One region of the Synechococcus sp. GEYO genome, then DNA from elsewhere that is predicted to be linked to it. Evidence: predicted binding sites of a transcription regulator. Region 1 holds the regulator's gene; each other region holds the start of a gene.
What was found. The regulator NtcA, encoded in region 1, controls nitrogen genes in cyanobacteria. The targets are predictions, from matches to a motif close to GTANCNNNNGNTAC.

Region 1 (4,587 bases):
TCCACGACGCCTTGCTTCGCTTTCTTGTGAAATCCGACTACAGGTTGGAAGCCGGTGGTGACTACAGCTTCACTGTGCGGGCCCGTTTCTGAGTGGGGCGGGACCAGGCCAAAGGATCTTGCGGCCGAGCTCCGATTCAAGAATCACCAGGGCTGCAACGGCATCCAGTTCGCTGGGGGGCAGCAGCAGGCCTCGGGGCATCAATCGCCGCCATCCTGTTGGGGGCCATAGCTGCCAGTAGCGCTTGCGTGCCTGAAGTGTGGTGCCGCGCTCATCCACCACTCTGACGGGAAGATCTTCAGGAAGCTGGTGTCTCAAGCTGTTGCTGGCTGTGCCATTCCCCAGCATCAAGCATTCAATCGGTGCGTCCTGCCTCCAGCACTGGAGGGTGTCCAGCACCGATTCGGTTGCCACAACGTGCCCTTCGATAACGCAGTCTCTGGTGCAATCGACAAGGACCAGGCCGCACTTGTTGCGCCCTGGGTCAACCGAGACGATCCGGTTCATGGACTCTCTTCCTCAAGCGTGGATGTTGGGCGCAGTGGGCGGCTTGGACGCAGCTCGATGGCAATGGGATCAGCGGTTTCACTACGCCGCACCGCAATTGCCTCGAGATCAACCCGTCCACCGCTGCGCTTGGTCAGCTCCCGAGCGAGCCTGTTGACGGCGTTGGTATCAAATTGAAGGCCTTGACTCAGGGACCCTCTTCGTCGCACCTCCGACAGAGTCGACGCCAGCAGAAGGTTGATGAGGTTTCGCACCGCTTCTGGATTCGTGTCCTGGCTGGCAAGAGTGGTTTTGGCCAGAACTTCTCCCTCAATGGTGATGGCCACATTGGGACGTACATCCGGGAAGGCGTACACCACGCTCTCACCGCGCAACACATTGGCCGCTGAGCGCAGTAGCACCACCCAGGTGCCAGGCTTTCGGATGGCTTGTTCCAGCCTTTCAATGTCCTGGCGGGGTACGAGGATGATCTGACGATCAGGAGCCTGTTCGGGCAGAACCTTCTGAAAAGCCTGCAGATTGGCTTCCCGCAGCACCTGGTCAATCACTTGCCGGGCTTGATCAGGACGATCCAGCTTGAGCGTGACAGTGGCCAGCGGCTGGCCACTGCTGATGGCCACATCTCCACGTCGCAGCGCTATCAGGTTCTTCTCCAATTGCTGGAGCTCCGCTTCGCCTGAGCTGATGCGTTGACGCACTGCTCGAAGTTCATCATCCGTGCGTTGGATTTCCGCATCGCGGTTGCGCACGTCCTGGCTGAGTCTCTGCCGTTCTGCCTCAAGTCGGCGTGTCTGCTCCTGAAGGGGTTGAAGTGTGCTGCGCAGCTCCCCGGCTCGTGCCTGCGCATCCGCCAGGATCTTTCTGGCTTTGATTTCATCGGCCCGAGCCTCTTCGAGTTGCTGCCGTGCCTTGCGCTGAGCCTTGCGGCTTCCCTTCAGGTCTGAGCGGCTGCTGCGCAGGCGGGCTTCGAGGTCATTGAGTTCAAACAGACCAACGCGCAGCTGGCGGCTCACCAGCAGCATCAGCCCAAGCGACAAGGCACTAATCAGGCTCCCCGTGAGCACAGTGATCACCACCGCGGTTTGACGTGGGCGAAGACCGAAAAGGCTCAGCCGGGCTTTGCCGACCCTCGAACCCAGTCGGTCACCAAGAGTGGAGAGCACGCCCCCGAGGATCAGCAGGGAAAGCAGCAGCAGCCAGCCGGTCACGATGCGTCAAACATGCGGCAGGCCGCTGAGGTGCTGCCCATCTTCACCTGTCGCGGGGTTAACTGAAACGTTTGGCTAGTGCAATCGGATCCAGAACAGTGATCTTCTTGCGGTCAATTTCGACCAGCCCTGAATTGCGTAGATCGCCAAGTAGACGCGTGATCGTGACACGCGTGGATCCGATCGCTTCAGCGATGGCCTGATGAGACAAACGCAGGTCAATGGTGATGCCCTGGGGGCCAGGCATCCCGAAGTCTCTGCAGAGGACAAGCAGAAAACTCACCAACCGGGAGGACATGTCCCGGTGCGTGAGGGTTTCAATCATCGTCTCGGTCTGCAGAATTCGGCTGGAGAGACCCTGAAGTAAAAGCAATCCCACGCTGGTGTTCGCTTCGATCGCCTGGCGTACAGAGCTCGCTGGGGCTGTCACCATTTCCACTCTGGTGAAGGCCACGGAGTGATAAAACCGATCGGAGCGATGTCCGGTGAGCAGTGAGAGAACGCCAAACAGGCTGTTTTCTCTCAGCAGGGCAACGGTGATCTCTTCACCCGACTCATAAACCCTCGATAAACGCACAGCTCCTCGTCGGATCAGATAGACGCGCTCGGCCGGGTCTCCTGGGAAAAAGATGGTCTTGTTCCGTTCCACCATTTCGGTGCTGGCACCTTCCAGATCACGGATCACTTCCAGCAGGGTGCGGCTGGCAGGGTTGGGCGCATTGGTCAGGCTTGTTTCTGCAGAACGCCCAGGCTGGGGAGCAGTCCGACTAAAGCCGCGCATTACTTCGGCCATGACCAACGCATCAATGCGGGGAAGTTAAGGAGCGATGCGCGGTCACCCTGTAGCAACGAACACGGTTCTCCTGGCTCAGTCTTCATGGAGCGCATCCAGCTGTGCAGCCATGAGCTGCGTCAACCCTGGTTCGGCAAGGTCCAGAAGGCTGTTGAGCTGCTGGCGACTGAATGGTGCACCTTCGGCAGTGCCCTGCAACTCCAATAGGTCGCCGGAGTTGTTCATCACCACATTGAGATCCACATCTGCCCGACTGTCTTCGCTGTAGTCCAAGTCCAGCAGAGCATGCCCCTCGATCAGTCCCACAGAGACAGCCGCCACCTGGTTGATGACCGGATGAGTGCTGATGCGACCTTGTGCAACCAACCGCTCGCAGGCCTTTTGCAGGGCGAGCCATGCCCCCGTAATCGCTGCAGTCCGTGTTCCCGCATCCGCCTGAATCACATCGCAGTCGATCAGCAGGGTGTTCTCACCCAACGCCTTCATGTCGATTGCCGCGCGAAGACTGCGGCCGATCAGGCGCTGGATCTCCTGGGTACGTCCTGACAGTTTCATCAGTTCCCTGCGCTGGCGATCAGGGGTGGATCCCGGCAGCAGGCGATATTCAGCGCTGAGCCATCCCAGGCCCTGATCCCGTCGCCAGCGCGGGACGCCTTCTTCATGGCAGACGCTGCAGAGCACGGTGGTGCGTCCGGTGTGCACTATCACAGAGCTCAGAGCGAAGCCCATGGGATCCCAGTCGATCGAGAAGGACCTGAGGTCGGCGGGTTGGCGGCCATCGTTGCGCTGGGTCTCGTTCATGGGGAACCGGATCGGGATCTTGAGCCTGCCAGTTGGCGTAGAGACACCAGGGATGGTGTCAAAGGGATTGTGATTTGCGCTTTCGCCGCTAGATTCAAATTCCGCTGGGTCGATTCGATTCCAGTCACATGGAAGCGACCGAGATGACCGCCAGCCTGAGCCCAAGCCATCGACCCCGCCAGCAGAGCGGTGCCGATCATCGGGTTCTGAACCGTGCGGGTTTGCATCCTCTGCCATCGCTCCAGCCACAGCAGCCCCTGCATCTGGTGGCTCCAGAAGGGCAGTTGCATGTGCATACCGCCCCTTATCGAGGAAGTTTCGGGACAGTTTTGAGTCAAGCCTTGCGTTCTGCTGGGCTTGGTAGTCGTGTTGCAGTGATGCAGTTCCTCAAAGGTGGTGTGGCTCAGGGCCCTAATGCGGCGATCACTCTTTGCGATCGCATGGTCTGGATGAGACCTGCTGTGATGGGATGTCTTTCGGATCAGGCCAGCTCAGCAGACCCCACAACTGTGGATGCTGTCCAAGCGGTCTGGCAGATCTGTCGTCGCCACCTGGCTAGCGGCGATCTTGATCAGTTGGTTTTGGATGAACTTGGCTTGGCCATAGATCTCGGCTACCTCAACGAATCTGAGGTTCGTGAAGGCCTGGATGCACGTCCTGGTTCCATGGATGTGATCATCACAGGACCGTCGATTCCGGACTCTCTCATGGGATTAGCCGACCAAGTGACGGAACTGCGCAAAGGTTTCTGATGCTCAAAAATGACCGTTGGATCACTGAACAGGCTGCCGCTGGCATGCTCGAACCCTTCCAGAAAGGGTTGATTCGCCATCTCGACCCTGAGCAGAAGCTGGCACCTGTGCTCAGCTTCGGATGTTCCTCATATGGCTACGACCTGCGGTTGTCGCCTCAGGAATTTCTGATCTTCAAGCATGTTCCTGGAACTGTGATGAACCCCAAGCGGTTCAATCCTGGAAACCTTGAACCAACCGAGCTTCACCATGATGACGATGGTGACTATTTCATCCTTCCCGCTCATTCCTACGGCCTGGGAGTGGCTCTTGAAAAGATGAAAGTTCCGCCGAACATCACCGTGATCTGCCTTGGTAAGAGCACCTATGCGCGGCTAGGCATCATTGTGAACACCACACCGGCTGAAGCCAGCTGGGAAGGGCATCTCACGCTTGAATTCAGTAACAGTTCAGGAGCTGACTGCCGCATCTATGCCAATGAAGGCATCTGCCAGCTGTTGTTCTTTGAAGGCGATCCCTGCGACAC
Region 2 (4,587 bases), on a different contig from region 1:
ACCCACTACATCCAGCAGGTGGCCGAGCGCCTCAGCGGTGGGCAGGGCCGTCTGGCTTTACAGCTTGAAGACGATCTCCGCCAGCAGGTTCAAGGTCAGCGCTGGCACGGCCGCTCCAGCCGACATGAGAAGGCTGGCGAAGCTTCCCAGCGTGAACGTTCAGAAGCTGAGATCCTTCTGCTCTATTTGCATTGCCCGTCCCATCGGGCTGGCATCCGCCAGGAACTGAGGAGTCGGGAGCTCGAGGATTTCGCGCTGCAGCATCATCGTCTGCTCTGGTCTGGCATCACGGATCTAGAGGAAGGCAATCTTGGCAGTGTGCGTCTGGAAGCGATCTGTCGCGGTGAGGATCGCGGCGACGAATTGGCAGACCTCGATCTGCCCCGACTGCTCACGGATCAGCTCCTGCTGGACAACAGTGATCTGGTGACGCGTCTGACGCCACTGCTCGAACCGGATGAATTGCAGCGTGTTGCCTTGGCCCGGCCGATGGATCAGCTGCGTGGAACGGCAGCGATGCTTGAACGTCAGAAGAGCAATAAACGTTGCCGGCATTTGCTGGAAGCCTGGACTGGCCAGCGTCTGCAAACTCTGGAGCGTTGCATTGCCGTCTTAATCGAGCAGGAGAAAGAGGAGCAGTCAGCTCCTGCTGTTGAGATGGAAGTCGATATGGAGCAGCGCATCCACACCATGTTCGATGACCTCAACGCTGAAGCCCTGCGTTTTCAGGAGCTGTATTACACCGAACGTCGACACATCCAACATCTCGATCAACAGCGCTGTGCCGGCTATGCCTCGGACACCAGCTCCGAACCTGCAGCTTCAGTCAACGGTTGAGTTAACGACCCATCCAACCGCCATCCACGACCAATGTCTCTCCATTCACGTAGCGCGAGGCATTACTGGCGAGAAACACCACCGGGCCGCGCAGGTCATCAGGTGATCCCAGGCGACCAGCGGGGATGCGTTCCAGAATCTGCCTGGATCTCAGTGGATCCGACTGCAGCGCTTCGGTCATTTCCGTTTTCACGTATCCGGGTGCAATGGCGTTCACCCTTACGCCGCGTCCAGCCCATTCATTGGCCAGTGAGCGCGTGAGGTTGGCCAGGCCTGCTTTGCTGGCGGCGTAGCTGGCCACATTCAATCCACCCTGATCACTAAGGATCGAGGCGGTGGAAATGATGCTGCCCTTGCCTCGCTCCAGCATCAGCGTTCCGATCCGGCGACTCACTCTGAACTGTGCACTGAGGTTGACTTCCAGCACCGTGTCCCAGAGCTCATCGCTGTGTTTCTCTGCCGGCGCCCGACGCACGATGCCGGCATTGTTCACCAGCACGTCGATGACTGGATGTTGGCTCAGAACCTGTTCGAGCACGCTGTCAACAGCATTGCGGTCGCTGAGGTCGCAGCGAAAACCAGAAAATCGACGGCCACGCTTGCGAATCACGTCTCCCACCTCACTGTTGTCAGGGTTGAGTGAGGCGCTGATTCCAACAATGTCGGCTCCTGCTTCAGCCAGTGCATCCGCCATGGCTTGGCCAATGCCTCTGCGGCATCCCGTGACTAGTGCCACCTGACCATCAAGCCTGAACAGCGAATCCTGCATCGTTCTGCGCGTCCTTTATCCCCATTCTTGAGCGTCTAGGCACTGGGCAGCGGCTCGGGTCGGAGTCATGATCAAAACGGTCGTTCCCCGTGTCCGATGTCTGAATTCTTCGAAGCGTTCTGGCATGGGGAGGGCATCGGTGATGGCGGTGACCTGGAGGAGGCTTTGCAGGCCTATGTGACCGTCAAGCCTGACGACAACGACTGGATTGCGGCCTGTGCAGCGAAGGAGGCGGCTCCCCGGATTGAACGTTTTTCGTCATTCGAGGCTTATCTCGATAACCAGGATCCTCTGGATGTGATTGAGGTTTCACCGCAGATGATTGTGGTGGCGATTGAACAGCTGCCTGTCTGATGTCTCATCCATCCGTTGATTTCGCGGCCAGCGCACCGGTGAACGATCTCTGGCCTGCTCTGGTGGAGCGACTCGGTCTTGAACGATCGCAGCGTGCAGTTCGGCAGGCTTTAGACCTTCAGGCCATGCAGGGCAGTGCTGCAACATTGCCGGTGTTGTTTTGCGAGACCTGTGGCCTGGCTCTGGCCAGTACTGATTTGCTGCGTGAGCAAACTGGATTAAATGGCCATGGCGACAATTTTGTGCTCTTGTTCTCCTCAAGATCCAATGCGGTGCAGTTGGTTTGCCCTGTCTAATCAAAGACCTGAAGCTTTCTAAAAACCAGCTGCTCTCTTGATTGAAAGCCTCAATGGTTAGGGCTCACTGATATAACTGGCGATCGGGGATGGAATGAGCCACTACGGAGATGATTGAACTGTGATTTGATGGCCCGCAAAATTCAACTGCCACTGTCGAAAAGCTCCAGCTCGAGTACAGCGGCCTGGGCGGCCATGACCTTTGCCTCGATTACAGCCTTGGCGGTTTGGGGCTTGGCAAATGCCTATCCCCATATCTGACCAAACCAGTGAAGCTGCCGGTGCAGGGGGAATTGGTCCGTTTTGTATCCACTCGAACGACCAACCCCTTGAGAGTTGTCTTATAAAACGTCTGTAGTAACAGCTACCAACACGTTCACCTCTTTTCGGAGAGGCGCAGTTCGATTCAGGCCAAGGAACGGGGACCTGAACTTGCTTCGAGGAACCATCCATGACAGCTCTTATTTACAGAGGTCAGACCTACACCCCTCAACACACTGCTGTGCAAAAGCAGTGTGTTGAACTCACCTACCGGCGCGAGCACTACAACGCTCGTCGCCAGAAGGCAGCTCGTGAGCTTCACCCCCAGCTTGCTTATCGCGGTGTCTTCTACGCCAGATGATCTAGCGACAATTGATGAGATGCCTCGCTTTGGCGAGGCATTTTTATTGCCCAGCTCTGAATCTGATGCCGCGCTTCGAGTGATCGGACCAAAGAGGAAGGCCGCCCTTCCCGGTGGAAAGACGGCCTAAGTCGCTCGTTTGTGCATTGTTCAACCCATCGCTTGTCGAGAAAGGAAGGGGTCGAAGCTTCTGGCTAGAGGCGCCCTGGGGCCATGCGCTCTAGGTGTCGGGTCGTTGTCTCCGAGGGCACCTAGGGCGGTGCGAGTGGAGCGTCGATTGGCGTGACGTATCTGATGTGTACCTAACCAAACGACCAACCCAGGTTATTGTTGAGACTGTTGGAGCAGGGGCCAGAAGTCAGTCTGCTTCTGCGATCTGCTCAGGTGGAGTGTCGACCAAGCTTGGTTCCTCCGATTGCGTGGCCTCACTCTCCACCCGCAGAGGCGTTTTTGGCATCGGTCGAATCGCGCATTGCCTTGGATGGCAAAACCCCCAATAGTGGAAATGGCTTGCTCAAGCTCAGATGCAGGCCAGATCTGATGCAGCTTCGATCGATGGCAATCCAGTTGCTGGCGACGGTGATGCTTGCATCGCCAGCTCAAACGGCAGCTCCTGAGAGTGTGACCATCAGCGACTGCTACGACGGTGATACCTGCCGAACAACCGATGGCGAGAGGATTCGGCTGGCCTGCATCGATACCCCTGAACTGAGGGGAAAACGGGCTGATCCTGTTCCCGCGAGGGCTGCCCGGGATCACCTTCGCGGGATGGTTGTGGGACGATCCGTCGGGCTTCGACGCATCACGATCGACCGTTATGGCCGGACTGTCGCTGAGCTGTTTGTCGACGAGATGAATGTGCAGTTGGTCATGATTTCCAGTGGATATGCCCGGATCGATTGGCGTTACGCAGACCAATGTTCTTGGGCCTCATGAACAACAAAACTGCGCCGATTCATTCGATTGCTGTTGCACTGCTTGCCGTTGCTGTCATTTTTCTGGCAATCAAAGAACCTCGCTGCGACAACGACATGCCATCAGCAGAAACGACAACTGGTCAGCAGGATTCAATTCAGCGCCCGTCGAGGACTGGACGGCAGCGTGAGCTCCGCAAGTTTTGACCTGCCGAAATTGCACCAACCACTGACTCCGGTCAGGCTGATCCCCCCCCATGCAGTGATCACTGAAGCCTCAAGATTCACTCAGGCAGTGAAAGGGTATTCTGGTCAACCCTAAAGTAGCTTTAATTCTCAATCAATCATTCAAAACAACAACAACTGGCAGCCTTGTTGTTGTTTTGTGAAGCAACTTACATAATCCAACATTGAACGATCGCGAATGCTTCTTTTAGTTCGATCAATCTTAACGGCGGCCATGCCTTTTGGTTATCTTGATTGCCGCTGTTAATATCCAACGGTTTTATCTTGTAAACTGAGGATAGTAAGAATGATTTGTATGGAAGACAAGCTTGCTAATGTCAACACTCAGGCTCTGAGTGAAGAAGCGGTCAGCGATGTTAATCCAACAGTTCTCATTGGAGTTTTTATCGCTGTGAGTACATTTTTTATTCTTGCATCGACGATTGGCTCAGTTGTGGAGAGTTTTTCGTGAGATAAGAGAAATTCAGTGAAAATCGTTGAGTGAGCCATGAAACGTCGATCATTCAGCATGGACCTGCCTTGATTCTGATGGTTCAGCCACTTGACGAT
Region 3 (4,587 bases), on a different contig from region 1:
CAGCTTTTCAGTTGAGCTACGCCGTGCGCTCTGCGAAAAACTTGGAATGCTGGCTGAACAAGGCTGGCCAATCATTGAACAATTGATTCAGCAGCATGGAGCACTTCCCGATCTTGTGCTGGCAGCTGGACTGTGCCACCAGCAAGCAGCGAGAGACTGGCTGCTTGATCAACTCAAAAACAGCTCCGAATTAGCTGAACTCAACCTGTGCATCCTTGAGGCTTTGTCTTGCTGGGGTGCAGATGTTCCAGAACATGTGGTGAAGGAGTGTTTGCATCACCCCGGACAACATCATCGCTTGGCGGGATTGCAGTTAGTGGGTTTCCGCGCTCATAGCCTGAGCGACGAGGAATTACTCAAGTTGTGCACTGAACCCCTCAACGATTTCCGCGATCCAGTGGTGATCGCCACGATTCGGGTGTTGCAACGCAGGGATGGGGCGGTGATCAGTGAACGCCTATCGAATCTGTGCAAAACCGGATCCGACGATGTCGCTGCTGCTGCGTTCCGTGCCCTTGGCTGCATCGCAACTCCGATCAGTCAACGTTGGCTAAAAGAGCTGAGCCAAACGCTCAGCAGTGAATCACGCAAACAATTGGCCTGCCAACAATTGCAACAGCAATTTCGAACCTGAGCAAACAAAAGCCCGACAAATGTCGGGCTTAAAACTTTATTGCATGACTTCAGTGAAAACCAAAAAGTGAAATCACCACTTTTTGTAGGGCAAAAACTTTCCGCACATCGTAATCTGAACCCGATCACCCTTCGGATCTTCAATTTTGTCCACATCCAGGGTGAAATCGATAGCACTCATGATTCCATCTCCAAACTTTTCCTGAATCACATCCTTCAGGGGCATGCCATACACCTGCATGATCTCGTAAAAGCGATAGATCAGGGGATCGGTTGGAATCACAGGCTCAAGACTGCCTTTGGTCGGAAACTCCTGAATCGCAGCTGTGATTGCGGGGTCCAACGACAGTAAGGACGCCAGCTTCTCCGCCTCATCGGCAGAGGCTGTGGCCTGTCCATAGAACAGAGAAGCAATCCACACCTCATCAAGCCCAAGAGCCGCCTCAAGATCCGCGAAACTCATCCCTTTCGCCTTTTTGGCAGCCATCAACGAGGCGGTCAATGTGGAGGGCGATGGGGCCGCCAATGATGGCGTGGACATGGGCGAAACAGTCATAAACAATACTGAAATCGAAAAAGAGACTGTCGCGCCTTGCAGCAGAAAACAGCTACAAAGGCAACCAAAACCAAAACCTATTTTGGATGCATTGACTACATCTCGATCGATTCAGAACTGCTCTATTGAATTCGCTGATCGTGTGATCGATGAACACTCTTTTTCGCACACTCGCGACACTGCTGAATCACCAGAATCACAACTCAAGCGTCACCACAAGTTTGGTACTTGAGCGTCTCTATTACGCCGATGGGCGCCATAACCCCAGCCATCCTCAACATGGACGGTTCGAAGGGCTCTCGATGCTTACGTGAAGCGATCGGTAGCAATCGCTACCCCTGAAAGTGACCTCGCTGCAGAACACTGCATGAAGCGTTGGTAAGGCCCTTGACAAGCACTGTCGGCACTGGCCGCGAGCGCTTTAAACAGCACCTACGCAAAGTCGGTAGCGGCGAACACACCAGCAAAGGCTTGAGTCGAGAGGAAGCTGCCGATGCTTTGGCACTCATGCTCAGGGAGGAGGCCACGCCGGCACAAATTGGCGCTTTCCTGATTGCGCACCGCATACGCCGGCCGGAGCCCCAAGAGCTCACCGGCATGCTCGACACCTATCGATCGATGGGGCCCGTTGTTCACAGCCCTGCCGATCAGAGAAGACCGCTCTGCTTCGGCATGCCATTTGACGGTCGGACCAGAACTGCGCCCATCTACCCACTCACCAGCCTTGTGCTGGTGGCTTGCGGTCAACCGGTCGTGCTGCAGGGGGGTGACCGCATGCCGATCAAATACGGCATCACAGCCATCGATCTGTTCCGCCTTCTGGATCTGAATCTGGGTGGAATGCCCCTGAGCACTGTTCAGGAAGGATTCAACACACATGGCTTCGCGCTCATTCATCAACCGGATCATTTCGCGATCGCGGAAACACTGATTCATTACCGGGAAGAACTGGGAAAACGGCCTCCCGTGGCCAGCCTCGAGCTCCTATGGACGGCCCACCAGGGAGACCACCTTCTGGTGAGTGGGTTTGTGCACCCACCAACCGAAAGCCGGGCCTGGGAAGCGCTCAGACTTGCAGGCGAAACCGACCTGCTCACTGTGAAAGGCCTGGAAGGAGGAACAGATCTTCCCATCGGTCGGGCCTGCATCACAGCCCGTGTCCGCGATGGTCAGGCTGAACGTCTGATCCTTCACCCCCGCGATCACGGATGCCACAACGCAGACGTGGAGTGGTCGTCGGAGAGCACCTGGAAGAGCCAGGCCCTCGAAGCGCTCAGCAACCGTGGTCCCCTCAGCGAAGCTCTGCGCTGGAATGCGGGTGCCTACCTCTGGAATGCTGGCCTGAGCGAGAGTCTTGACTCGGGGATTGAGCGGGCGACCACAGTGCTGGAACAGGGTCGGGCCCTTGATCAGCTTGATCAGCTACGCAGCTTGCCCAGTGCTTTGTGCATCCGATAGCGCTCAAAGGGCACTCCAGCGATCGTGATCGTTTCCGGAGCAACCAGGCTCCAGCCATAGCGCTCAAACAACGGACGACTGAACTGACTGGCTTCGGTGCGCAGAAATCTGACGCCATCCGCGATCGCATCGGCTTCAAGTCTCTCTAGTAGCGCTTTGCCGTGGCCCTGACGTGCCGCACGGCCCCGGCAATAGAGAAGAGCAAGCCGGTCCTGCGGGTAACGCATCGCAAAAGCGGCATCCTCACCACTGATCCAGCCGGAACCCTGCTTCAGGGTTTGATCCAGCACACCCGGCAACCAGGCGAGTGCTGCCCAGGACTTCACCTGCTGATCCGAATACAACTGTGGAGCCTGACTCTCGATGGCATCGGCATAGATCTCCCGGAGAAGAATCTCGTCATCTGGAACGATCAAACGCAGGACCATGGCCAGTGCCTATGGGAATGTGAGTCTCACCTGCCCAGCGGCTGCCTTGCAGCAACCACGTGTCCCCACTCTGCTCAGCGCCTTTCTGACGCTGCTCAATGACCGACTCAGCGAAAGCATCGTCTTCCCATTGCTGCCATTCCTACTGGCGAGCTTCAACGCCGATGGGCGCACACTGGGTCTGCTAGCCGGCAGCTACGCACTCGCGCAGTTTGCTGCCACACCCCTAATCGGAGCCCTCAGTGATCGCTTCGGCCGCCGGCCCGTGATCGCCACCTGCGTTGCAGGCTCGGTACTGGGTCTGGGCCTGTTCGCCCTTACCGTGAGCATGGACTGGCCCAAGGGCGCCACTTTGCCGCTGATGCTGCTGTTCGGCGCTCGCCTCATCGATGGTGTGAGCGGCGGAACCGCAGCCACCGCTGGAGCAGTGCTGGCTGATATCACTCCCGAGGAACAACGGGCACGCGCTTTCGGCTTGATCGGGGTGGCCTTTGGTCTCGGCTTCATCATCGGACCGTTCGTGGGAGGACAGCTAGCCCGCATCAACGTGACCGTGCCGATCTGGGTGGCCACCGGTTTCGCCCTGTTCAACCTGCTGGTGGTGCTGGGTTTGCTTCCGGAGACCCATCCCCGCTCGGCGCGCCAAGCCATGCCGCGCAAACGAGACCTCAACCCCTTCGCCCAGATCGCCAAGGTGATTGGCAACCCCGCTGTCGGGCGACTCTGTCTCAGCTTCTTCCTGTTCTTTCTGGCCTTCAACGGCTTCACCGCCATCCTGGTGCTCTATTTCAAACAGCGCTTCAACTGGGGGCCAGAGCTCGCCACAACCGCCTTCCTAATTGTGGGCGTGGTGGCCACCGTGGTGCAGGGAGGCCTGATCGGTCCCCTCGTGAAACAACTCGGAGAATGGAAACTGACCCTGATCGGTCTGGGCTTGGTGATCCTTGGATGCCTGCTGATTCCCTCAACATCACCTCAACAGGCTCAGATCGGCGTGTTCAGTTCCGTGGCCATCCTCGCCACCGGAACAGGCCTGGTCACCCCGAGCCTGCGCAGTCTTGTGTCGCGCCGCCTCGACTCGGAGGGACAGGGCACGGCATTGGGCAGCCTTCAGGCACTGCAGAGCCTGGGGAGTTTCCTGGGACCACCTCTGGCCGGACTCAGCTACGACCTGTTGGGACAGATCAGTCCCTTCGTTGGCAGTGCCTGTCTGCTGATCATGGTGATGCTGCTGGTGGGAGGCAGCCCGCTGCCCTCCAGGTCGCAATGACGCAACCAGCTGCAGAACATCAAAAAACCTGCAGTCCGGCCTCTGAACGATTGCTACGTTTCGCGAGTCGGTTCATGCACATCTGGTCACCCGATGAGTGACAACGCTCTCTCCACCGACCTCTATATCAACCGAGAGCTCAGCTGGATTGCCTTCAATGAGCGCGTGCTGATTCAGGCCCTGGATCAACGCACCCCGTTGCTGGAGCAGGCCAAATTCAGTGCCATCTTCAGCAACAATCT

Region 2: a site for NtcA is predicted at 2,611-2,624, ahead of DXY37_RS07455 (DUF4278 domain-containing protein). Genes of this name have one in related genera too.
Region 3: a site for NtcA is predicted at 1,512-1,525, ahead of DXY37_RS06300 (anthranilate phosphoribosyltransferase family protein). Genes of this name have one in related genera too.

Annotation. Positions count from the first base shown of each region.
Region 1 is NZ_UCNL01000013.1:36,426-41,012, reverse strand. Features, by position in the region: gene DXY37_RS12105 (DUF3146 family protein) at 1-92, shown strand, start outside; gene DXY37_RS12100 (resolvase) at 70-507, opposite strand; gene DXY37_RS12095 (DUF3084 domain-containing protein) at 504-1,715, opposite strand; gene ntcA (global nitrogen regulator NtcA) at 1,774-2,508, opposite strand; gene rph (ribonuclease PH) at 2,584-3,309, opposite strand; gene DXY37_RS12080 (cob(I)yrinic acid a,c-diamide adenosyltransferase) at 3,453-4,061, shown strand; gene dcd (dCTP deaminase) at 4,061-4,587, shown strand, end outside.
Region 2 is NZ_UCNL01000008.1:66,136-70,722, forward strand. Features, by position in the region: gene dnaG (DNA primase) at 1-837, shown strand, start outside; gene DXY37_RS07440 (SDR family oxidoreductase) at 839-1,606, opposite strand; gene DXY37_RS07445 (hypothetical protein) at 1,703-1,960, shown strand; gene DXY37_RS07450 (hypothetical protein) at 1,960-2,256, shown strand; gene DXY37_RS13680 (hypothetical protein) at 2,386-2,517, shown strand; gene DXY37_RS07455 (DUF4278 domain-containing protein) at 2,708-2,878, shown strand; gene DXY37_RS07460 (thermonuclease family protein) at 3,434-3,814, shown strand; gene DXY37_RS13315 (hypothetical protein) at 4,334-4,489, shown strand.
Region 3 is NZ_UCNL01000007.1:246,146-250,732, forward strand. Features, by position in the region: gene DXY37_RS06285 (HEAT repeat domain-containing protein) at 1-634, shown strand, start outside; gene cynS (cyanase) at 707-1,159, opposite strand; gene DXY37_RS13305 (hypothetical protein) at 1,110-1,421, shown strand; gene DXY37_RS06300 (anthranilate phosphoribosyltransferase family protein) at 1,577-2,647, shown strand; gene DXY37_RS06305 (GNAT family N-acetyltransferase) at 2,608-3,075, opposite strand; gene DXY37_RS06310 (MFS transporter) at 3,074-4,345, shown strand; gene ppk1 (polyphosphate kinase 1) at 4,439-4,587, shown strand, end outside.